DNA from 3 places in the Hymenobacter sp. J193 genome. Region 1 is predicted to be linked to each of the others. Evidence: riboswitches for the same ligand, from Rfam matches in the RefSeq annotation. Region 1 holds a riboswitch; each other region holds the start of a gene.
The links. Region 1 has a riboswitch for S-adenosylmethionine ahead of LRS06_RS12295 (O-acetylhomoserine aminocarboxypropyltransferase/cysteine synthase family protein). Riboswitches for the same ligand answer to the same signal wherever they lie in the genome.

Region 1 (7,759 bases):
ATAGGGAGTTGGTGAACGGAGAGAGTTCAGGGAGAGAAGGCAGCCAGCGCTATATAGTCGAGCCGCCAACTATGCGCCTCTTACGGCGGGCTGGTAAAAGATGTTCCCTTATGCTACCAACAAAAACCTATTGGGCAGGGCGGCGTATGAAAGCTCAACCCTACGGGCATCTGCCTGATAGTCGGCTACTTCTCCCTACACCTTTTAACGATTCGTACTGCCATGGGACTTTTTGATTTTCTTTCCGACAAAGGCGAAAAAAAGCCTGTTGCCCCCGCCGCCAACCCTGTTCCTGCTGCCAATACCGACTTCTTCGGTAATACCAACCAGGCTGCCACCACTGCTGGTGACTCCTATACTGTAGTAAGTGGCGACTCCCTTTCCAAGATTGCCAAGCACCACTACGGTGACGCTGCCAAGTGGCATCAGATCTACGACGCCAACAAAGCCACTATTGGCGCTAACCCCGACCATATTGAAGTAGGCCAGGTACTGACGCTGCCCAAGCTCTAGACAGCCCTGTTTCTCGATAATATCCTAAAAAAGCCACTCGTCCAAGGGTGGCTTTTTTGTTGTCGAATCAGCTTTCTGACTCCCGACTTATGATACTTTAGCGGTGAAAGAAGCTGAAAAAATATTCCTGGCCAACGGCTTACTTCATAAAAACCGATAGTTATTCCGCCTGCGTTTTTCGTCTCATTTTGCTTATAAACAGTAGGTTAATCAACATTTATACCTACTAATATGACCTACTAACATGGGCAGACAAACTCTGTAAAATATTTTCAATAGCTATTGCATATATCAAAATCATGGCTATACCTTTGCAACACCAACCCGGTACTCCCCCGCTCGCGGCGGGGTAGTTTTCATAGGATTTATACAGAAGCGGCGAGAGAACAGGCTCCGTGACCCGCTGGCAACCTTCGACCGCGCGAAAGGTGCCAATTCCTGCCCGACCAGCCTTCCGGCGGCGGGGCATATAACCTTCGAGTACCATGGAAAACTCCTTCGCTTTCGCCTCTACTAACCCTACCGCTCCGGCCGCATCTTTGCTCGCCGTTCAGCCGTGGGGTTTCCGCGTGGCTGCTCTTAGCCCGGTTGCGGAGCGAATGCGAATGCGCCCCTGTTGCGGCGCGTGTTGTTGCTGTTGCTAGCCATTTCGGCTCCAGCCTCCCTTTCCCCGCCTGCCCAGCTTTGTCCGGTGTTGCCGCTTTTCAACGCACCGGGCGGTATCGGCTAACCTGACCCGCTCATTTTCGGCGGCTTTTCGGGCCCGATACGGGCTCGGCTACGCTTCTTCGTAGCCGGTTTTCCTTTCCATTCGCCTTCGGTTTCTCTTCCAACTTCCTTTCCATCAGCCCCATTATGTCTACTCAGAACCTGCGCTTCGAAACCCTCCAACTCCACGCCGGCCAGCAGCCCGACCCCACTACCGGTGCCCGCGCCGTACCGCTGTACCAGACTACCAGCTACGTGTTCAAGAACGCGGAGCACGGCGCCAACCTGTTTGCCCTCAAGGAGTTCGGCAACATCTACACCCGCCTGATGAACCCTACCACCGACGTGTTCGAGCAGCGTGTGGCGGCGCTGGAAGGCGGGGTGGCAGCGCTGGCTGTTTCCTCGGGGCAGGCGGCTCAGTTCATTGCCCTCAACAACATTCTGCAGGCTGGCGACAACTTCGTTTCGACCTCGTTTCTGTACGGCGGCACCTACAACCAATTCAAAGTGGCCTTCAAGCGCCTGGGTATAGAGGTGCGCTTCGCCGACGGCGACAAGGCCGAAAGCTTTGAGGCCCTGATTGACGAAAACACCAAGGCCCTCTACCTCGAAACCATCGGTAACCCCGGCTTCAACGTGCCTGATTTCGAGGCTATTGCTGCCATTGCTGAGAAGCACGACCTGCCGCTTATCGTGGACAACACCTTCGGGGCGGGTGGCTACCTGTTCCGGCCCCTGGAGCACGGCGCCCACATCGTGGTGGAGTCGGCTACGAAGTGGATTGGCGGCCACGGCACCTCCATTGGCGGGGTGATTGTGGACGGCGGCAAGTATGATTTCGGCAACGGCAAGTACCCGCAGTTTACCGAGCCCTCGGAGGGCTACCATGGGCTGGTGTTCAACGACGTATTCGGCAAAAATGGGCCGTTTGGCAACATTGCCTTCATCATTCGGGCCCGGGTGGAAGGCCTGCGCGACTTCGGTCCTTCGCAGAGCCCGTTCAACTCCTGGCAGCTGCTGATCGGCCTGGAAACCCTGAGTTTGCGCGTGGAGCGCACCGTAGAAAACGCGCTGAAGCTGGCGGAGTGGCTGGAGCAGCACCCGCAGGTGGAGGCCGTGAACTACCCCGGCCTTAAGAGCAGCCCTTACCACGCGCTGGCCCAGAAATACCTCACGCGGGGCTTTGGCGGCGTGCTCACGTTCGCCATCAAAGGCTCCAAGGATACGGCCACGCAGTTTATCGACAACCTGAAGCTGGTAAGCCACCTGGCCAACGTGGGCGACGCTAAAACGCTCATCATCCAGCCCTCGGCCACCACGCACCAGCAGCTTTCCGAAGAGGAGCAGCAGGCCGCCGGCGTTACGCCCACACTGCTGCGTATTTCGGTGGGCATCGAGCATTTTGAGGACATCCGCGCCGATCTGCAGCAGGCCTTCGACGCGGTGCAGAACGCCGCCCCCATCGAAACCCAGGACGGCGACCTGCTGCCTGAGCCCGAAATCGAACACGCCGCTCCACTGGAAGTCTGATAACCGGAGAGGGGTTGAGAGCCCGGCCGTCCTGAGAGAGCGGCCGGGCGTCAACTTCCAGTGTACGCCGCAGGCAGATGACCGGAAGGCCCCGTGCCGCCCGGCTCATCTTGCCCTGGTCTGGGGCTGGATCAACTGTACGGCACCGAGTTTGGTGGATGGCCTTTTACCGCTTTGGTGCCTGCTGATTCAGCCCCTTCCCGGGGCTTTTTGTTTTTGACGCATCTATGACCGCTGAACCGCACTTATACCGCTTACCTGCTGCCCTTCCGCTGGAAAACGGGGCCGTACTACCGCACGCGCAGCTAGCCTACCACACCTACGGCACCCTCAATGCGGCCCGCGACAACGTGGTGTGGGTGTGCCACGCCCTCACGGCCAACTCCGATGTGCTGGCCTGGTGGCCCGGCCTGTTTGGCACGGGCTGCTACTTCAATCCCGAGGAGCATTTTATTGTGTGTGCCAATATCCTGGGTTCCTGCTACGGCTCTACCGGCCCGCTCAGCCCCCACCCTGACACGGAAACCCCGTGGTTTCAGGCGTTTCCGCTCCTCACCATCCGCGACCTGGTGGCGGCCCACGAGCAGCTACGCCGGCACCTGGGCATCGAGCGGATCCATACGCTGATCGGGGGCTCGATGGGCGGGCAGCAGGCGCTGGAATGGGCCGTACAGCAGCCCACGCTGTTCGAAAACCTGGTAGTGCTGGCCACCAACGCCCGGCACTCGCCCTGGGGTATTGCCTTCAATGAAGCGCAGCGTCTGGCCATCTTTGCCGACGATACCTACTACGCGGCCACGCCCGATGGCGGCGCGGCTGGTATGCGGGCAGCCCGGGCTACGGCCCTGCTCAGCTACCGCAGCTACGGCGCCTACCAGCAAACCCAGGCTGAGCCCACCGACGACCAGTTAACCGATTTCCGGGCCAGCGCCTACCAGCAATACCAGGGCGACAAGCTGGTGGCTCGCTTTAACGCGTACACGTACGTGGCTTTGTCGCGCACGATGGACACGCACCACCTGGGGCGAGGGCGCGGCGGCGAGCTGGCCCCGGTGCTGGCCGGCATTCAGGCCCGCACGCTGGTTGTCAGCATCAGCTCGGATGTGCTGTTTCCGCCCGCCGAGCAGCGGCTTTTGGCCCGGCACATTCCCGGCGCTATGTACGCCGAAATGGAGTCCGGCTTCGGACACGACGGCTTTCTGATTGAAACCGCCCAAATCACGCACTTCCTGGAGCGCTTCTTTGCTCGGGCATTCGTGTAGTACAGATAGGCACGTACCATAGGAGAATTTGGCGGGGCGGACGTGTATCTTTAGCTGCTCTACTTCCCAGCCCGCTGCCCGCCCATGTTCCTGCCTCTGCTTATTCCGCTATTGGGTCTGCTAACCAGCTGGCCATCCGCCACGCCCAAACCCGACAAGACCGTAAAAACCGACTTTCAGCAGATGGTAGCTGCCGAAGTAACGTTTGCCGCTTATGGCAGTCAGCACAGCGTACAGGATGCGTTTGGGAGGTTTCTCAGCCGGGCGTGGATGTTCAGTGAAGGACGATTTCAGACGGGAGCGGCCTTGTATGCCAACCAACCCGAGAAGCCCGGACGCCTGCTGTGGCGGCCCGTACACGCCGGTATTGCGGCCTCCGGCGACCTGGGTTTTACTACTGGCCCCTGGGAGTTCCACCCCGTTTCAACCGATGATAAACCGGTTGATTTCGGTGATTTTTTCACCCTCTGGCAGAAGAATTCGGCTGGCGCCTGGGAAGCCATATATGATGGCGGCGTGTCGCACGCGGCCTACGTCAAGCCAACTAAGGCCGTCTGGCCCACGAAATACCCTACTAAGCTGCCTGCCTCCGTCGATACGGCCCGCTTTCACCAGACGCTCCTGGCTGCCGAATCCGCTTTTGCCCAGCGTAGCCGCCTGAGTTTGCGCCAGGCCTACAAGCCAGTGCTGGGCGCTACGGAAGATCTGCGGTTATTGCGCGAAGGGCAGCTGCCTTATATCGGCAATGGGGCCCGGGCACTAATAGAAACCTCACCCCGCCCGGTTCAATTCTCGCTTCTGCGCTCTGGTATATCAGCGGCCGGCGACCTGGGCTACACCCTCGGGTACCAGGAAACCACACCGAAGCGCGGCTTCTACCTGCACGTCTGGCGCCGCACCGACGCCAGATGGCTGCTCATCGTGGAAGTACTGAGCCCTAACCCGGCAGGCTAATGGGAGCGAAGAGTTAGCTCTTTATTATCCCGCTTCCTCATTCCGCGTAGCTTTGCGCTATGCCTACCATCAGCCCCGCTCCGCTTCGTTCCGGCGACCAGGTTGCCATTGTTTGTACTGCCCGTAAGGCCTCGCACGAGGAGTTGGCTGCTGCCGTGGCTACCCTGGAAAGCTGGGGGCTGCGCGTGGTACTGGGCGAATCCACCAACGTGGCGCACCACCAGTTTGGGGGCGACGATGAAGTACGCCGCCGCGACCTGCAGGAGCAGCTCGACAACCCCGCCATCCGGGCCATACTGGTAGCACGCGGGGGGTACGGCACTCCCCGCATTATCGACCAGATTGACTTTTCGCGCTTTGGGCAAGACCCCAAGTGGGTGGCAGGCTTCTCCGATGTAACCACTCTCCACTGCCACCTGCTGCGGCTGGGCTACCAGAGCATTCACGGGGTAATGCCCATCTTCTTTCATCAAGAAGGCAGCACTGAGTCGGTGGACAGCCTGCGCCGGACGCTTTTTGGGGAGGGGGTGCGCTACGAGGTGCCCGCGCACCAACAAAACCAATTGGGCACTGCTACCGGTGAACTGGTGGGCGGCAACCTGAGCATGCTGCAAACGCTCACCGGCACCGCCTCCGACGTATCCACCGCCGGGCGTATTCTCTTCCTGGAAGACATCGACGAATACCTCTACGCCATCGACCGGATGCTGGTGCACCTGGACCGAACCGGCAAGCTGCACGACCTGGCCGGCATGGTTGTAGGGCACTTCACCAACCCCCAGGACAATGCCACGCCCTACGGCCAGACGCCCAACGAAATCATTGGGCAGTACGCCGCCATGTATGGTTTTCCGGTGGCGCATGGCTTTCCGGTAGGCCACGAGGCCCGCAATATGGCGCTGGTAGTAGGGCGCGAGGCACGGCTTACTGTAGAAGACACCGGCGCCGTGCTGGAATATGTGTAGCCGCTAGTTGGTTGGCCGGACGCTTCTATCCCCGCCTGCTCCTGCCACCAAATAAAGCCCTGGCAACTTACGCAGCCGGGGCTTTATTTGGTGGCAGGAGCAGGGCCTTTACTCCCCATACAGCACCTGCAGTAGCGTCTGGCCCACAGCCTTCAGGGTGCGCCGGTCGATGACGCTCATGTTGTCCTGGGTGGTATGGTGATAGGCCGGGAAGGTTTCGTCGCCGAAGGGCAGCGTGTCGATGATGTCGATGGTGGGCACGCCGGCCTGGTTGGTGTACACGTGGTCGTCGGTTATGCCACCCATATCCCTGAAGATAAACACGTCGGAGTAGCCGATACGGGCCGCCGTGTCCCACACCTTAGCCACGGTGCTAAAGGCATTCTGGCGGGAAATCTGCTCCCGGCTGAACTTGGCATTTTTGGCGCCCACCATATCGAGCAGGATGCCATACTGCGCCTTATAGCCGGCTGGCAGCAGGTTTTTGGCCCAGTACTGAGAACCCAGGCACCAGCTGTCCTTGCCCAGGGCTTCGAGCTGGTTGGTCAACTCCCCCTGGCTGGTGTCGTCGTGCCCGTAGTCCTCGGCGTCAAACAGGATGAAGTCCACGCCCACGTTGGGCTGTAGGCTGTCGGGCTGGGCGGCCAGCACTCGGGCCACCTCCAGGGCCACGCCCACGCCGCTGGCTCCGTCGGAAGCACCATCGAGCGGTGCATTTTTGTGCTCCTTGTCTTTGTCGGCAAAAGGGCGCGTATCCCAGTGCGCGAAGATGGCCACGCGGCGGGCAGCCTGCGGATTGAACTGGGCCACGATGTTGCGTGACTTCAGCATCTTGCCATCGAAAGCCATGGCCTCAAAGGGCTGCTCCCGCACCGTAAGGCCGTACTTTTTAAACTCCCGCACCAGCCAGTCGCCGGTTTTCACGTGGGCTTTGGAGTTAGGCACGCGCGGCCCGAAAGCCACCTGCCGGGCCACGTAGGCGTAGGCCGAGTCGGCGCTGAAGGCGGGGGCTTTGGGCAGGGGCTTCTCCGTCGGCTCGGTGGCAGTTTCGGGAGTTTTCTGCTGGTCCCGGCATCCGGCAATCAGCAGACCAGCGGCCAGCAACGTGGGGGCCAGACGGAAAAGGCGAAAGTTCATAGCGGTAAAAAGGCCGTCGTGCAAAGGCAAAGCCGCAGTGCATGACAGAGGAGGTAAAATTTAGTCTTCGCTGTAGGCCCAGTCGACGCCGGCTTTGGTATCCTTCACCACGATGCCCTGCTCCTTGAGCGCTGCCCGGATGTCGTCGACCTTGCTGTAGTCCTTGGCGGCTTTGGCTTCCTGGTAGAAGCGCAGCGTGAGGCCCAGCAGGTCTTCCACGCTGGCGCGGGGCTCATCCTGCAACCCCAGCACATCCTGCACCAGGGCCCGGTACACCGTGGCGGCCTCCGTGAGGGCCGCCTCACCTACCTGAGCCAGCGTGGCCGGGTTGGCGGCAAAGCCGTTGAGCTTGCGCAGCAGGTTGAATAGCGAGGCTACGCAGCGGGCCGTATTGAGGTCGTCGTTGAGGCCCATGAAGCAGTCCTGCACCAGCTTGCTTAGCTCGGCGTCGGCAGCTGCGGTATCGGCGGCGCGCTCGTTGCCTTCGGTCAGGACTAGCTTGTCCAGCATGCGCAGGCCGTTCATAAGCTTGCGGTAGCCTTTGCGGGCTGCCTGCAGGGCGTCGTCGGTCACATCCACGGTGCTGCGGTAGTGGGCCTGCAGCAGGAAGAAGCGCGCCGTCATGGGCGAGTAGGGCTGGGCGAGGATGGAGCTGCCGCCCTGAAACAGGTCGGTGATGGTGATGAAGTT
Region 2 (7,759 bases), 2.3 Mb from region 1:
CGACTCAGCGTTTTTTCGCCCCGTCCTTTCCCCGCGCAGCCTCTACAAAGACCAGAACCGGACCCTCAATACCTACCACAACGCCGTGCGCTGGACCGTGGACGAGTTCTGGCGCAAACTAATGACGGACATTGTGCCCCGGGACAGCGCCGTGGTGGTGTACACCTCCGACCACGGCCAGAACCTGACGACCTCGGGTGTGGCTGTTTCGCATGCGTCGGTGTATGAAACCTCGCCCCAGGAAGTAGCCGTGCCACTCTGGGTCTGGGACGCCGGTAAGCAGGTGACTTTTCCTCCAACGGCCGTAACCGGCCCGGGCCGCAGTCACTTCGATATATTCCCGACGCTGCTGCGGCTGCAGGGCTACGCGCCGGCCTGGGTGGCGCAGCACTACGGCTCCTCCCTGCTGGACGCCCCGACCCAAGAACCCCGCCGGTTCATGACGGGTGACTTGTTCGGGCGGGGGCCGCACGCACTGCAGCCTTTCCAGTGGCCGCTCGCGCAGTCGGTGAAGTAGCGCGAGCCGGCAGCCAGGGCGGCATTGCCCACTATACTATGTGGATGCCGCTGCATTTCTGGCAGCCCGCCAGCGGAAATGCTTGCGTAAGGTGCTTTCTCTGCTTTACTTACGAAGTGAACCTTCTAAGGCGCCGCCCTATGCAAGTACTTTCTACCCCGGTAAACGACCAGCCCAGCGCCGGCCTCACCAGTCCTGATCTGGCCCCCGTACCCGCCGCGGCCCGCACCTGGACCAGCGCCAACTACGCCGCCCTGTGGATCAGCATGAGCTTGTGCATTCCCACGTATATGCTGGCCAGCTCGCTGATTGAAGGCGGCATGAACTGGTGGCAGGCACTGCTGACTATTTTCCTGGGCAACACGGTGGTGCTGGTGCCCATGCTGCTCAACGGGCACGCCGGGGCTAAATACGGTATTCCGTTCCCGGTCTTTGCGCGCGCGTCGTTTGGGGTGCGTGGGGCCAACGTGCCCGCTCTCTTGCGTGCAATTATTGCCTGCGGCTGGTTTGGCATTCAGACGTGGATTGGCGGCTACGCCCTCTACCAGATGGCCGTGCTCTGGGTGCCGGGGCTGGCCACGCTGCCGGCCGTGTTTCCAGCTTCCTGGGGCCTGGCAACGGGACCGGCCATAACCTTTTTCCTGTTCTGGGTGCTGAACATGTACGTGGTGTACTTGGGCGTCGACAGCATCAAGAAGCTGCTGGTGTTCAAGGCGTTTTTCCTGCCGGTGGCGGCAACAGCTTTGCTGTGGTGGGCCATTTCGGCTGGCCACGGCTTGGGGCCGATTCTGGCGCAGCCGGCCAAATTTGCTTCTTCGGCCGAGTTCTGGGCGTTTTTCTTTCCCTCGCTCACGGGTATGGTAGGCTTCTGGGCCACGCTTTCCCTCAACATCCCCGATTTCACCCGCTACGCCATCAGTCAGCGGGCTCAGGTGCTGGGGCAGGCCCTGGGGTTGCCTTCGTCCATGACGCTGTTTTCCTTTGTGGGCGTGGTGGTTACGTCGGCCACGTTCGTGATTTACGGACAAACCATCTGGGACCCGGTGGTACTGGCTGGTAAGTTCGACAGCAAAGTGCTGGTGAGCGTGGCCATGCTGGCCGTAGCGCTTTCCACCCTGGCCACCAACATTGCCGCCAACATCGTTAGTCCAGCCAACGACTTCGCCAACTTCGCCCCCGAGAAAATATCCTTCACCACGGGCGGCTACATCACCGGCGTCATCGGCTTGCTGATCTTCCCCTGGAAGCTCATAGCCGACCCCTCCGGCTATATCTTCACCTGGCTGGTAGGCTACTCGGCGCTGCTGGGTCCCATCGGCGGCATCATGATAGCCGACTACTACCTGCTGCGCCATCAGCAACTCCACGTACCGGACTTATACCAGTACCAGGGCCGGTACACCTACCAAAACGGCATCAACTACGCCGGCATGCTGGCTTTGGGCATCGGCATTCTACCCAACATTCCCGGCTTTTTGCAAGCTGTGGGTGCCGTGCCAGCGGGGAGCGTGTGGCCCTGGCTGGCGGCCGTGTACAACTACGCCTGGTTTGTAGGCTTTCTGCTGGCCGGTGGCCTCTACGTGCTGCTGATGCGCCCCCAAACCCGCCTGTCCGTATCGCCCCCACTGGCTGCCGCAGAGGTAGCTTGAGCAGAAAAACAGACAGTCATTCCGAGCGCAGCCGAGGAATCTCGCGTGCTGATGTTGTGGTGCTAGATGATTACTACACTAGCGAGATTCCTCGGCTGCGCTCGGAATGACGGATGGGAGTAGCATGTAACTGCCGCTCCTACAGCGGGCTCACCGCTTCATCGGTTGCCCATGCGGCCTGCACGATGGTATTGGTTTCCGGCGCAGGAGCTGTTGTCACGGCCCGCAGCGGCGCGGGCAGCCGCACGATGCTGATGCCGGGTAGCCGCAGCCACGCAGCCTGCGCCAGTTGCTCCAGTCCAATGGTGCCGGTGAGGTAGTAGCCTAACTCCTGGGAGTGAAAATACTCGTGAACGGTGCTGAAGTCGGCGCGGTCGGGGGCGTGGTCGGCCCCGAAGGTTACCAGTATGTCAGCTTCAGCGGCGGCGGGAGTGAGGGACAGGGCGCTTTGCTGGTGCAGCTTCTTGTACTCGTAGCGGTAGCCGTAGGTAAGGGCCGACAGGTCGCTGAGTACGGCCGAGGCAGTCGGCACAGCGCCGGCGCCTTTGCCCAGGAAAAACTGTCGGTCGGCGAAGTTGCTCTGGGTAATGAGGCCGTTGTATTCGTCCTGCACGCGCGCCAGCTCGTGCTCGGGGCGCACCAGCGTGGGTAGCACAGCCGCCGCTACCCCCCCGTTGGGCAGGCGGCGGGCTTCGGCTACCAGCTTCAACACCAGGCCTTTTTCGCGGGCGTAGCTGCTGGCCAGCTCACTGATGCCGGTTATGCCCACGGCTAGAATGTCCTCGGGCCGGGCTACCAGCCCGAACGCGTGGGCCAGCAGCAGCACCAGCTTGTTGCGGGCGTCGAGGCCTTCTACGTCGAGGGCGGGGTTGCTTTCCGCGAAGCCCAGCTCCTGGGCCTTACGCAGCGCCGCCGAGAAAGTCAGCGCGTCGCGGTGCATGGCCGTGAGGATATAGTTGGTGGAGCCGTTGATGATGCCTTCCACCGCTTCCAGCAGGTCGGTATCGTAGTACTCCTCCAGGTTGCGGATGACGGGCAGGGATGCACAGGCAGCGGCCTCGTAGAGCAGGGGCGTGTTGGTTTCGCGCTGCAAATCAATCAGTTCCTGCAGGTGCTCGGCCAGCATTTTCTTGTTGGCCGTTACCACGGCTTTGCCCCGGCGCAGCGCCCCCATCACGATGCGGTAGGCCTCGTCGGCGTCGTCAATCAGCTCCACAATGACGTTAAGCGTGGGGTCGTCCAGCACTTCGTCGCGGTCGAAGGTGAATAGCTCGGCGGGCAGGTTGCGGGCTTTGGTGCGGTCCTTCACCCCGATGCGGCCGATGCGGGCCCGCAGGCCGGGCGTGCGTTCCAGCACAGTGTGCAGGCCTTGGCCCACCACGCCGAATCCGAATAAGCCGATGCGGATGTCGTTACGATTCATAGTACTTGTGCAAATCAAAAGGGCGTCACACTACTGTTAACCATCATGCTGAGCGCAGATGAAGCATCTCTACCTCTGGCTAACCAATTGACATTGCAACGAAGCGGTAGAGATGCTTCGGCTGCGCTCAGCATGATGGTTTACTATCTTTTTCAGCCCCTACGCCAGCTGGGCTTCGGCTTCGCGTACGGCTTCTTTCAGGGCTACTTTGCCTTCGCTCAGGCGGTCGAGTGCCTGGGCCAGGTCGGCAATCAGGTCTTCGGCATCTTCCAGGCCCACGCTCAGGCGAATCAGGCTGTCGGCCACACCGGCGGCCTGGCGCTGGGCCACGGGCGTGGATTTGTGCGTCATGGTGGCGGGGTGGCAGAGCAGGCTCTTGGCGCCGCCCAGGCTTTCGGCCAGGTGGAAGTACTTGGTGCTGGTGACTACCTGCGTGGCGGCTTCCTGGGTGTCTTCTTCGAGCACGAGGGCAATAATGCCGCCGAAACCGCCGGGCTGCTGCTTTTTGGCTACCGCGTGGTTGGGGTGCTCTTCCAGGCCCGGGTAGTACACGGCGCGCACTTCGGGGCGCGTTTGGAGGAATTGGGCCACTTTCAGGGCCGTGCTACAGTGCCGCTCAATGCGCAGAGGCAGCGTTTCCAGCCCCCGAATCACGAGGAAGGAATCGAACGGCCCGAGGATACCGCCCGAAGCGTTCTGGATGAATTTTAGCTGCAGCCCCAGCTCCTCGGTGGCCGCTACCACGACGCCGGCAATGAGGTCGGAGTGGCCGCCCAAGTACTTGGTGGCGCTGTGCACCACGATATCGGCCCCCAACTTGATGGGCTGCTGGAGCACGGGCGAGGCGAAGGTGTTGTCCACGCACAGCCAGGCGCCGTGGGCATGGGCTATGTCGGCAATGGCGGCAATGTCCGACACTTTCAGGGTAGGGTTGGAGGGCGACTCCAGCCACACCAGCTTGGTTTTTGCGGTAATGGCGGCAGCTACCTTGGCCGGATCAGTGGTGTCGCAGTACACGATATCGATGCCGAAGCGGCGGTACACGTGCTCGAACAGGCGGAAAGCCCCGCCGTACAGGTCGTCGATGGCCACGATCTGGTCGCCAGCCGAGAGCAGCTTCACCACCGCATCGATGGCGGCCAGACCCGAGGCGAAGGCGTAGCCGGAGTGGCCGTATTCGAGGGTGGCCAGGATGTTTTCGAGGGCGCGGCGGGTAGGGTTGCCGGTGCGGGCGTAGTCGTAGCCCTTGTTTACCCCGGGGGCCTCCTGTACGAAGGTCGAGGTCTGGTAAATCGGAACGGAGATGGCGCCGGTGAGCTCATCTACGGGAATGGACTGGAGGAGGCGAGTGGCAGATTGCATGGGTTTGGCCGTTTTGTGGTTAGACGAAAACGCACCTTGTTGCCCAGACACTTATGCAAGATTTCTTACCGAAAGAGCATAAAAAAAGCCCTCCCGACAAGTCAGAAGAGCAAGACCGCTGCAGACGGTAGGCATCTTTTAACTTATCTTCTTCCGCGCCGACCGAAGCCGACTCAGAACAGGATTTAGCACCTGGTATTTCTACTGGTTGCTAAGGCATCACAGGGCCTGTCCCTCCGCCTTTCTTGATAAGTGCTCCGTGGCATGGAGCGCAGGGCAAATGTACAACCAGAATTTATTCGTGCAAATAATTTTGAAAATATTTTGGAGCAGGTGGTAAGGTCATGCAGAGCGCAGCGAAGTATCTCACGTGCAATGGTAATTTGATTACTGATGCAACGTCAGCATGCGAGATGTTTCGCTCTGCTTAACGGCTGATAACCGCAAAGGCAACGGCCGCAAACCACGACCTTTGCCCGTATGCACACGTTGGAGCAATTGCGCCGCGGCGACTTGGTCGGCGCTACCCGCCTTGATCTATCGGAAAGCCTCATGGAGTTTCCCCGCGAAATATTCGAGCTGGCCGATACGCTGGAAATCCTCAACCTCTCCGGCAACGCGCTGGCGGAGCTGCCCGCCGACTTGAGCCGCCTGCGCCGGCTGCGTATCCTTTTCTGCTCCGACAACCAGTTTACCGAGGTGCCCGAGGCACTAGGGAAGTGTTCAGAGCTGCAGATGGTGGGGTTCAAAGCCAACCAGATCCGTACGCTGCCGGCCACCGCGTTGCCACCCAGGTTGCGCTGGCTTATCCTGACCGACAACCAACTCACCGCGCTACCGCCCGAAATCGGCCGGTGCCACGAGCTCCAGAAGCTGATGCTGGCCGGCAACCAGCTTACCCATCTGCCGCCCGAAATGGCGGCCTGCATCGCCTTGGAGCTGCTGCGCATCTCGGCCAACCACCTTGGGGAGCTGCCGACGTGGCTGCTCAGCTTGCCTCGCCTGAGCTGGCTGGCGTTTGCCGGCAACCCACTCAGTGAGTACATCGAAGCCGCCGCGCTGGCCGCGCATCCCATACCAGAAATCAGTTGGGAGAAACTGGCTATCCAGCAACAGCTGGGTGAGGGCGCTTCGGGGGTGATTTACCGGGCGGAGTGGCAGGATCCTGCAGCCCACGAACCGGTTGCCGTGAAGCTGTTCAAGGGCGCCGTGACCAGTGACGGGCTGCCGCATAGCGAAATGGTAGCCTGCATCAGTGCCGGGCGCCACCCCGGCCTGATTCCGGTGCTGGGCAAGCTCAGCCGCCACCCGGCCGCCGCTGAAGGGCTGGTGCTGGAGCTGCTGGACCCAGCTTACCGCGTGCTGGCCGGCCCGCCCAGCTTTTCCACCTGTACCCGCGACGTATATGCTCCCGGAAGTTTATTCAGCCTGGAGCAGGTGCTGCGCATAGCGCACGATGTAGCTTCGGCGGCGCGACACCTGCACGCTCAGGGCCTGCTGCACGGCGACCTGTACGCTCACAACACGCTGGTGAATGCAGCCGGCAAGGCACTGCTGAGCGACTTTGGGGCAGCCAGCTTTTTCGATAAACAGGATAATGCCCGGGCTGAGGCGTTGCAGCAGCTGGAGGTACGGGCCTTTGGCTGCCTGCTGGAAGAGCTGCTGACGCGTTGCCAAAGTGAGCCTGCCGACGCCGCTACGGCGGAAAGCCTATGGGCCTTGCAGCGCCTTTGCGCCCAGCCAATGGTAGCAGCGCGGCCCTTGTTTATCGAAATAGTACAACTGATAACCGGCCTGCAAGGGTAGTGCGTCAGCTTTGGCGGGCCAGCCACGCGTAGCCCGAGGCCAGGTCATCGAACAATACCACCATGGGCCGCGTGACGAAGAGCATAGCCGTTTCCATGGACTTGCGGGCAGGCCAGTGTGGCGGGCAGATCCAGGCCACGAAGCGCACCCCCTGGTCGGCCAGGGTGGCATAGTAGTGGCTGCCCACCCAGCGCGCTCCTCTGTCCCACTCGCTCGTTACCTGGCTGTTGTCGTTGAGCATTTTGGTACACGCACAGCTTTGCAGATGCTGCAGCACTAGCTCGCCGCCCTTTTTGGAAGACACTGCATCGTGGTGGCCTTTCCATTCTACGTAAAGCCACTGGTTGTCTTCGTCGAAGGCAATAGATAGCGAAGAAGTTTCATGAAAATACTGCATCGTGGAAAGAGCAGCGCCAGGGGTAGGGGAGCGGTGCCAGTCAGGAAGATACGGGTTGGTTATGGTTATTGTACTATATAGAGCACACATATCTGTGTGACAGCAAGCCGGGCCCGGGAAACGTTTCGTCCTGTCTGCTACGTAAAACCAGGTAACGCTCTGTTCTGCATTTTCACTTCCACTTATCCGCTGTTTTCCCATGCGAATGCCCGGTATGAACCGCCGCCCGCGCCCCGATTACAATGACCGCTACACCAAGTGGGGCTGGTACACCATGGCGCTGATTGCCGCGGTCTGGGTGATATACGAGCTGTTCTATAAGTAACCCGCAAGCTGCCTGCGGCCGGAGCCAGGCTACTGCCCGTACCTCATTTAGTTACAACGGCTTGCTTTGGTAGCGGCCAAAAAGCGGCCAAAACCAGCCAGTTGCCGTATTTCGCCCCATGACGCCTTCCTCTGCTTCTTCCAACCTTTCCGGTTTCGTGCGCGTGCGCGGCGCCCGGGAGCACAACCTCAAGAACATCGACGTTGACATTCCCCGTGATGCCCTGGTGGTGTTTACCGGCGTGTCGGGCTCGGGCAAGTCGAGCCTGGCGTTCGGCACG
Region 3 (7,759 bases), 1.3 Mb from region 1:
GTGCAGCTCACCTGCTTCTGGAACCGCGACGAGCGGTACTACACGCCCGGCTCCTGGCACGGCACCCGCCAGCAGGACGGCGGTACGCTCTTCACCCAGTTCAGCCAGCTTCGTGGACTTGCTTTACTGGGTGTTCGGCGACATCACCAACATCTCGGCCCGCTTCCGCGACTTCAACCACCAGCACCTCACCGAGTTCGAGGACTCGGGCCTCGTTACCTTCGACCTCGTGCGCGGGGGCAGCGGCACGCTCCAGTACAGCACCGCTGTGTGGGACCAGAACCTCGAAAGCTCCCTCACCGTGGTAGCCGAGCACGGCAGCCTGCGCCTCGGCGGCCAGTACATGGACAAAGTGGAGCACTGCCACCTGCGCAACTATCAGCTGCCCATGCTGCCGCCCACCAATCCCGCCAACCACTACGGCGCCTACCAGGGCTCCGCCGCCAACCACGTCCACGTCATCGAAAACGTGCTGGAGACGTTGCAGAACGGCGGTTTGGCTACCACCAATGCGCTAGAAGGCCTGAAGGTGGTGGAAATGATAGAGCGCGTGTATAGCTTACGGACCTGACGGATTTTAGCCCGCAGAGGGCGCTGAGGCTTGACGCAGAGGACGCAGATGCACGAGAATGATATTTCGTTTTTGATTCGGAAGGCGGCGTTTACCATCCATATGGCGCTGGGACCGGGGCTGCTGGAATCGGTATACGAGACGCTGCTGTGCCACGAGCTGCGCAAAGCTGGCCTACGGGTTCAGACGCAAGTGGCCCTGCCCGTGGTATACGACGGCCTGACGCTGGAGCAAGGCTTCCGCCTCGACCTGCTGGTGGAAGATAAAGTAGTGGTGGAGCTAAAATCGGTGGAAACGCTGCTGGAAGTACACCACATGCAGCTGGTCACCTACCTCAAGCTCTCCGGCTATAAGCTTGGCCTGCTCATCAACTTCAACGTGCCTCTAATCAAAAACGGCATATTCCGCAAAGTAAACGGCCTGGAAGAACCCTCTGCGCCCTCCGCGAAACCCTCCCCGCCCTCTGCGGGCTAAAACCCGTTAGCGCAACCATATGAACGACTTCGAAGCCTGGCAGCAACGGATGCAGCGGAAGCCCACGCTGCTGGGGCGCCTCACCCGCCGGGTGCAAGCGCGCCTCAACGCCCTGCTGCCCGAAAAGCTGCACAAGGCCCTCACCGTAGCCATCCAGAAAATGGTGCAGGGCGTCTTGTTCGGCTCCATGCACACCACCCGCAAGCCCCTCGCCGATACGGCCCTGGCCGAGCGTGAAGCCTTGGTGCGCACCCGCATCCGCTACTACCGCAACACGGCCGCGGCCGAAGGAGCCGCCACCGGTGCCGGCGGCTTCCTTCTCGGCCTCGCCGATTTTCCCCTGCTGCTCGGCCTCAAGCTCAAGCTTCTCTTCGACGTAGCGGCCCTCTACGGCCACGATGTGCGCGACTATTCCGAGCGGCTGTTTCTGCTGCACATCTTTCAGCTGGCCTTCAGCTCCCAGCACACCCGCAACGAAATCTATCAGCGCGTAGCCACCTGGGAAACCTACCGCCACACCCTGCCCACCGACGTCAACGAGTTTGACTGGCTCACCTTCCAGCAGGAGTACCGCGACTACATCGACCTGGCCAAGCTGGCCCAGCTCATTCCCGTCATTGGGGCGGCCGTGGGCGCCGTGGCCAACTACAAGCTGGTCGAGCAGCTCGGCGAAACCGCCATCAACTGCTACCGCCTGCGCTGGTTTGCTTCCGAAGCACCTTAAGGCATGTCATTCCGAGCGAAGCGAGGAATCTGGGTTAATGTTTACAAACGGTTGACTCAGATTCCTCGCTTCGCTCGGAATGGCATGCCTAAAGAAAATAGAAAAGGCCCCGGCGTTTCCGTCGGGGCCTTTTCTATGCGTGAATCAGCGGCTTAGCTTTTGCCTTGCTGGGGGGCCGCCATGCTCTGGCGGTGGGCTTTGCGCTTCTGCATCCGTTCGGCCTGCAGCTGGGTGTATTTAGCGTACTGCTCGGCGCTCAGGATTTGCTTGAGCTGGGCTTCGTAGCGCTGCTTGCCGGCTTTCATAGCGGCATGATGCTGCTTTTTATCGGCGGGGGCAGCAGTGGTGCCGGCCTGGGCTTTGTGGGCCTGCATTTCCTGGATACGGGCTAGGTGCAGCTGACGTACCTGAGTTGTCTGGGCGGCTGTGAGGCTCAGCTTTTCTGCCATTTTCTTGGCGGCTTTGTCGGCGCGCTGTTCGGGCGTGAGGTTGGCTTTCTGCCCTTTGTGGCCGTGGTGCATTTTCGGCTTGCCGGCCGGAGCGGTAGTGGTCTGGGCCGAAGCAGCGCCAGCGGAAAACGAGAAGGCGAGCAGAACTACAAGAAGCTTTTTCATGACGAAGGAAGAAGTGAATTTGTGCAACTGGTGAAGTGAAGTCCGCGTCCGGCTGAAACAGAAAAACCGGCTTCATTGGGGTGGTTTGCAACTCCGGTGCCAGTTTCTTCCAGATCAAGCCAAAACGCCTTCTGAAAAAATTTAAAATTTCGACTTAAACTTTCACAACTGAATCCTGTCGTTTGAATTAGGGTGCTGTTCGTTAGGGAGTTAACCTATTTGGGGTGGTGTATCGGGTAGAAAGCGGGGTTTGCGGGCCCCGGAATACGGGGCTACCTTTGCGGCATCAATTCTTTCTAGCCTGAAGGATTGTTTTTATACAGAGGTGCCGAGAGACAGGCTCGACGACGCGCCGGCAACCACCCGCACCCCGCGGAACGGTGCCAACTCCTGACCATATAAAAACAAGTTGCCGTGGACTTTCTGCCTCGCCTTACTGCTCGCCCTGTTGTTCCTGCTGCCTCCTTGTGCCCGTATGTGGCCGCTGAGGCGTGTTGTAGCAAGCAGTGTTGTTGCTGAGCTGAGTTGCCTGCGGGCCTGAGTTGGCCGTTTTCGGCTCCCTTCCTCTGTTTTTTATTCTGCGCAAACGTCGCCGGTCTACGCTGACCGGCCAGCCTGTCTTTCTGCCGTCAGGAATCAGGTTGCGCTGTTTTCTTCACTTACCCGGGAAGCTGCGGCTTCTCGCCACCCCTGTTTATGCTTAAAAAGTCCCTGGAAATGCTGCGGCTGGAGGCCGCCGAAACCGGTGCGGGCACCCTGAAACGCACCCTGAACGGCTTCAACCTTATTGCCATCGGCATTGGCGTCATCATCGGGGCCGGTTTGTTCTCGCTCACCGGCATTGCCGCGGCCAACAACGCCGGCCCGGCCGTCACGCTTTCCTTCGTGGTGGCGGCCGTGGGCTGCGCCTTTTCGGCCCTGTGCTATGCTGAGTTTGCCGCCATGGTGCCGGTAGCCGGCTCGGCCTACACCTACGCCTACGCCACCATGGGCGAGCTGTTCGCCTGGATTATCGGCTGGGACCTAGTGCTGGAGTACTCGGTGGGCGCCGCTACGGTGGCTATTAGCTGGTCGCAGTACCTGCTCAAGTTTCTGAGCAAATACGGCATCCACCTACCCCCGCAGCTGGTGATGTCGCCGTTTGAAACGGCCGCGCTGGCCGATGGCAGCACCGTGCACGGCTTCGTGAACGTGCCCGCCATGCTCATCGTGCTGGCCATTACGCTTATCATCATCCGCGGCACCTCGGGCTCGGCCTGGTTTAATGCACTGGTAGTTACCTTAAAGGTAGCTGTGGTGCTGGTGTTCATTGCCTTAGGCTGGCAGTACATCGATCCGGCCAACTACCAACCCTACATCCCGCAGAATACCGGGGTGTTCGGGGAGTTTGGCTGGAGCGGCATTCTGCGCGGGGCGGGCGTGGTGTTCTTCGTGTTCATCGGCTTCGATATTGTGGCTACCATGGCCCAGGAAACCAAGAACCCGCAGCGCAATATGCCTATTGGCATCATCGGCTCCCTGCTGATCTGCACTGTGCTGTTCGTGCTCTTCGGCCACGTGATGACGGGTCTGGCCAACTACACCGAGTTCAAGAACAGCGCCGCGCCGGTGGCCATTGCCATCGAAAAAACGCCCTACGCCTGGCTTTCTTCGGCCGTTATTCTGGCCATCATCATCGGCTATACTTCCGTTATTCTGGTGGATTTGCTGGGTCAGAGCCGGGTGTTTTTCTCCATGGCCAAGGATGGCCTGCTGCCTCCGGTTTTCGCCCGCATCCACGAGCGGTTCCGCACGCCCCTGCAGTCGAACCTGCTGTTGGGCCTGTTCATTGCCTTGTTTGCCGGCTTCGTGCCGATTTCAGTGGTCGGCGAGATGACGAGCATTGGTACGCTGCTGGCCTTCGTGATGGTGTGCGCGGGCGTGCTCATCATGCGCAAAAAAGAACCCGACGCGCCGCGCGGATTCCGCACCCCACTGGTGCCGCTGGTGCCCATTCTCGGCATCGTTACCTGCCTGGTGATGATGGTATCCTTGCCCTGGGAAACGTGGCTCCGTCTGGCCGTGTGGCTGGCTATCGGGCTGGCTATCTACTTCGGCTACGGCCGCAAGCACAGCAAGCTGGGCCAGGAGCGGACCGCGCAACGAGCAGCGTAAACATGCGCTGAGGAAGATGGGTTTCCGGCAGCAGACCTGAGCTGTTGCACTAGCCGGGTTGTAGTGAAAGACTATAAGTAGCTTTACTCCTGATCTGTCTTCCCTTATCAGCCTATTTCACGCATGGAACCAAGTGTGCCCGAGACGTCATCGATAATCCACAAGCCATCAGCTTATCCGACAATCAAGGAAAGCTGGGCCTTTCTGGGGTGGTATCTGCTGGTGATGCTGGTGGTAGGCGTGCCGGTGTTCCTGCTGTGCGAAAAAGCTCTGAACTTTTCCCGCCCGGCCACGCTGGTTATCGTCACGATCAGCAGCAACCTGGCCTTGCTGGGGGTGTTGCGTCGGCGGGCTGGCAGCCGCTGGGTACCCGTCCGCCCCCTTGGTAAAGAGCAGGCCTGGCTATATGCGGCGCTACCCATAGTGGTGCTGGCAATGGTAACGGTGCTTTCCCTGCTGGATTTGCTGCATCTGCCCAACTGGGCCGACGCTTCTTTTAAAGAGCTGGCCAAAACGCCCGTGCTGGCTTTCGGGGTACTGTGTGTGGCGGCGCCGGTGTTGGAAGAATTGCTGTTCCGGGGTGTGCTGCTGGCGGGACTGTTGCGCAATTACCCGCAGCGGCCATGGGTGGCCATTGGTCAATCGGCGCTGCTGTTTGGTCTGATCCACGCTAACCCGGCGCAGATGGTAGGAGCCGGGCTGATTGGCCTGCTGCTGGGGTGGCTCTACTACCGCACCCAATCCTTGTGGCTTTGCATGGCCACGCACGCCCTAAACAATCTGCTGGCTTTTCTGGGTCTGGTAGTTGGTGGCCAGGAACTAGAGAAAAAGTCGGCCGTGGAAGCATTTGGCTCCTGGGGAGCATACCTCGGAGCAGTGGCAGTAAGTGCGCTGGTGCTGTACTGGCTGTTGCGGCGGGTGCAGCAGACCACCCAGCCGCCGGCGTACCCGGCTCCTGGTTTTGCTCAGGTGGAACTCCCGCTACCAGAAGCCGTCATAGCGGCGCAGTAAAAAGCAATTTCCCACCCGATATTTTCCGACTTCATGCGGCAGTTTATGTTTTTGCTGGCTATCTGTAGCCTGCTGGGCGCCTGCACCCGCACCTACCACAATGTGGTGCCCGGCGTGGGCACCGTGGCTACCCGCGAAGCGTATCCGCAGGCGGAGCCCGTGCGTACCAAAAAGTCTGTGCAGCTGCCCCCGGCTCTGCGGACCAGCCTCGAAGACTACCGCCGCCGCAACGGCTACTGGCCCCAGACTACGCGCACCCTGGAAATAGAATCGGAAGCCGGCCGCCGGGCCCTGTGGCAGATGCAGCGGCAAGGCTATTCCCTCACCGAAATCCTGGTGCCGCACCCCGATACGCTTATCCTGGAATTTGCCTTCAACACCGAAACCCGTTGGCGCACAGACCGCGACAACCCTGGTATTCCGCTGGGCCGGGAGCTGCGCGGGCGGTTTGTGTTTGTGGCCGCCGCTGATGGACAGGTGCAGGTATGGAAAACGTTCGACAACACCTGGCGACCCGGCCGGCGCGAGTTGCTGGGCCAGCGGCCCTAAGCCAGCAGTAGTCAAAAGAAAAGCCCTGTAGCTCATACTACGGGGCTTTTTTACTATTCCGCACCTACCGGAGCTACATAAACAGCTTGCGCAACGACCACATACTCCACACTATCACCATCAAACCCACGCCCACGAACATCCAGCGTGTGGGAATGCGGCCGGCCAGGCGGGCAGCGAAGGGCGCAGCAGCAACCCCACCCACAATCAGCCCCAGGATAATCTGCCAGTGCGAAATGCCAATGGTAGCGAAAAACGTGAGGGCGCTGGCAAACGTGACGAAGAACTCCGTGACGCTCACCGAGCCGATAACGTACTGCGGCGTGCGGCCCCCGGCAATGAGGGTGCTGGTTACCAGCGGGCCCCAGCCGCCTCCGCCAAATGAATCCAGGAAACCCCCGGCTGCGGCCAGGAAGCCCAGCTTCTTGTGCTTTTTGCGCGGGCCTGGCTTGGAAAATGCCTTCGAGATAATGCGGATGCCTAGCAGCAACAGGTATACCGCCAGAAACGGGCGCACGTAGCTGCCGTAGGTTTCCCCGAATTTCGAGAGCAGAAAGGCGCCCAGAATAGCGCCCAGCACGCCCGGAATCAGCAGCACCTTGAACAGCTTCTTGTTCACGTTGCCGAAGCGGTAGTGGTGGTAGCCCGAGGCCCCGCTGGCAAACATTTCGGCGGTGTGAATGCTGGAGCTGACGGCCGCCGGCGAAATGTTCAGCGTCATCAAACTGATGGCTGTGACCACGCCGTAGCCCATGCCCAGCAGCCCGTCAATCAGCTGAGCCCCGAAGCCGATGGCTACGAAGATGTAGAACGTCTGCGACGAGCTGGCCACGTCCCATACCTGCTGCCAGGTGAAGTAGTAGGAGAGAATGTTGAACACCAGCATGGCCGCAAATGCCAGCAGCGAGGCCGTGGCAATCTTGCGCCACCGCGTTGCCGCCGGCGACTCATAGGCTGGCCCGCCCGTCAGTTCGGCCGTCACGGCGTTCAGGGACTTTACCTTGTGAGCAAAGTCGCCGCCCACTTTCTCCCGAATCACGGCCATGCGCTGGAGCACGTCGTGGAGCTCGTCGGGCAGGGCGTGGGTGAGCATTTCGCGCAGGCGCTTGGCAATGGTCGGCGACTTGCCGTTGGTGCTGATGGCAATTTTCAGGTCGCCTTTCTGCACGATGGAGCCCAGGTAAAAGTCGCAGGCGGCGGGCGTGTCGGCCACGTTGCAGAGCAGGCGCTGGCGCGTGGCGTCGGCCTTGATACTCAGGTTAAGCTCCTTGTCGTTGGTGGCCACAATCACCAGGTCGTGGCCCACAAGGTCGGTGGGGTGGTAGGGCTGCTCGCGAAGTTGTACGGCGGGGTGCCGCTCGGCCAGCAGCCGCAGCTCCGGCGAAAACCAGGTAGCCACCACCGTTATGGCCGCGCCGGGGCTGTTGGCCAGCATAGCCGACAGCTTTTCGAAGCCCACGGCCCCACCACCTACCAGCAGCACGTGCAGCTGCTCCAGCTTCAGAAACACCGGAAACAGCCGGTTGATATCCGGCTGGGGCGGCGGCTCTGGCTGGGGCAGAACGTTGTTTGAAGAAAGAGGCATGTGGTTGAGGTCGAGGTCAGAGAAGAAAGGCAACCCTAAGGTTGAAGGTGTCATGCTGAGCGGAGCCGAAGCATCTC

Region 2: it holds a riboswitch for S-adenosylmethionine, as region 1 does, so the genes downstream of both, LRS06_RS02185 (PLP-dependent aspartate aminotransferase family protein) here and LRS06_RS12295 (O-acetylhomoserine aminocarboxypropyltransferase/cysteine synthase family protein) in region 1, are expected to answer to the same signal.
Region 3: it holds a riboswitch for S-adenosylmethionine, as region 1 does, so the genes downstream of both, LRS06_RS18095 (amino acid permease) here and LRS06_RS12295 (O-acetylhomoserine aminocarboxypropyltransferase/cysteine synthase family protein) in region 1, are expected to answer to the same signal.

Annotation. Positions count from the first base shown of each region.
Region 1 covers NZ_JAJONE010000001.1:2,808,676-2,816,434, reverse strand. The annotation lists gene LRS06_RS12300 (LysM peptidoglycan-binding domain-containing protein) at 223-513, shown strand; SAM riboswitch class I at 876-989, shown strand; gene LRS06_RS12295 (O-acetylhomoserine aminocarboxypropyltransferase/cysteine synthase family protein) at 1,369-2,751, shown strand; gene metX (homoserine O-acetyltransferase) at 2,979-4,013, shown strand; gene LRS06_RS12285 (hypothetical protein) at 4,098-4,967, shown strand; gene LRS06_RS12280 (LD-carboxypeptidase) at 5,027-5,932, shown strand; gene LRS06_RS12275 (M28 family peptidase) at 6,041-7,069, opposite strand; gene cysS (cysteine--tRNA ligase) at 7,130-7,759, opposite strand, start outside.
Region 2 covers NZ_JAJONE010000001.1:490,632-498,390, reverse strand. The annotation lists gene LRS06_RS02200 (sulfatase-like hydrolase/transferase) at 1-517, shown strand, start outside; gene LRS06_RS02195 (NCS1 family nucleobase:cation symporter-1) at 658-2,166, shown strand; gene LRS06_RS02190 (homoserine dehydrogenase) at 2,306-3,589, opposite strand; gene LRS06_RS02185 (PLP-dependent aspartate aminotransferase family protein) at 3,749-4,951, opposite strand; SAM riboswitch class I at 5,092-5,206, opposite strand; gene LRS06_RS02180 (leucine-rich repeat-containing protein kinase family protein) at 5,432-6,757, shown strand; gene LRS06_RS02175 (hypothetical protein) at 6,762-7,154, opposite strand; gene LRS06_RS02170 (hypothetical protein) at 7,354-7,479, shown strand; gene uvrA (excinuclease ABC subunit UvrA) at 7,598-7,759, shown strand, end outside.
Region 3 covers NZ_JAJONE010000001.1:4,133,368-4,141,126, forward strand. The annotation lists gene LRS06_RS18075 (hypothetical protein) at 113-571, shown strand; gene LRS06_RS18080 (GxxExxY protein) at 620-1,045, shown strand; gene LRS06_RS18085 (EcsC family protein) at 1,065-1,769, shown strand; gene LRS06_RS18090 (DUF4890 domain-containing protein) at 1,922-2,383, opposite strand; SAM riboswitch class I at 2,696-2,788, shown strand; gene LRS06_RS18095 (amino acid permease) at 3,080-4,537, shown strand; gene LRS06_RS18100 (CPBP family intramembrane glutamic endopeptidase) at 4,661-5,548, shown strand; gene LRS06_RS18105 (hypothetical protein) at 5,582-6,097, shown strand; gene LRS06_RS25460 (TSUP family transporter) at 6,171-7,715, opposite strand.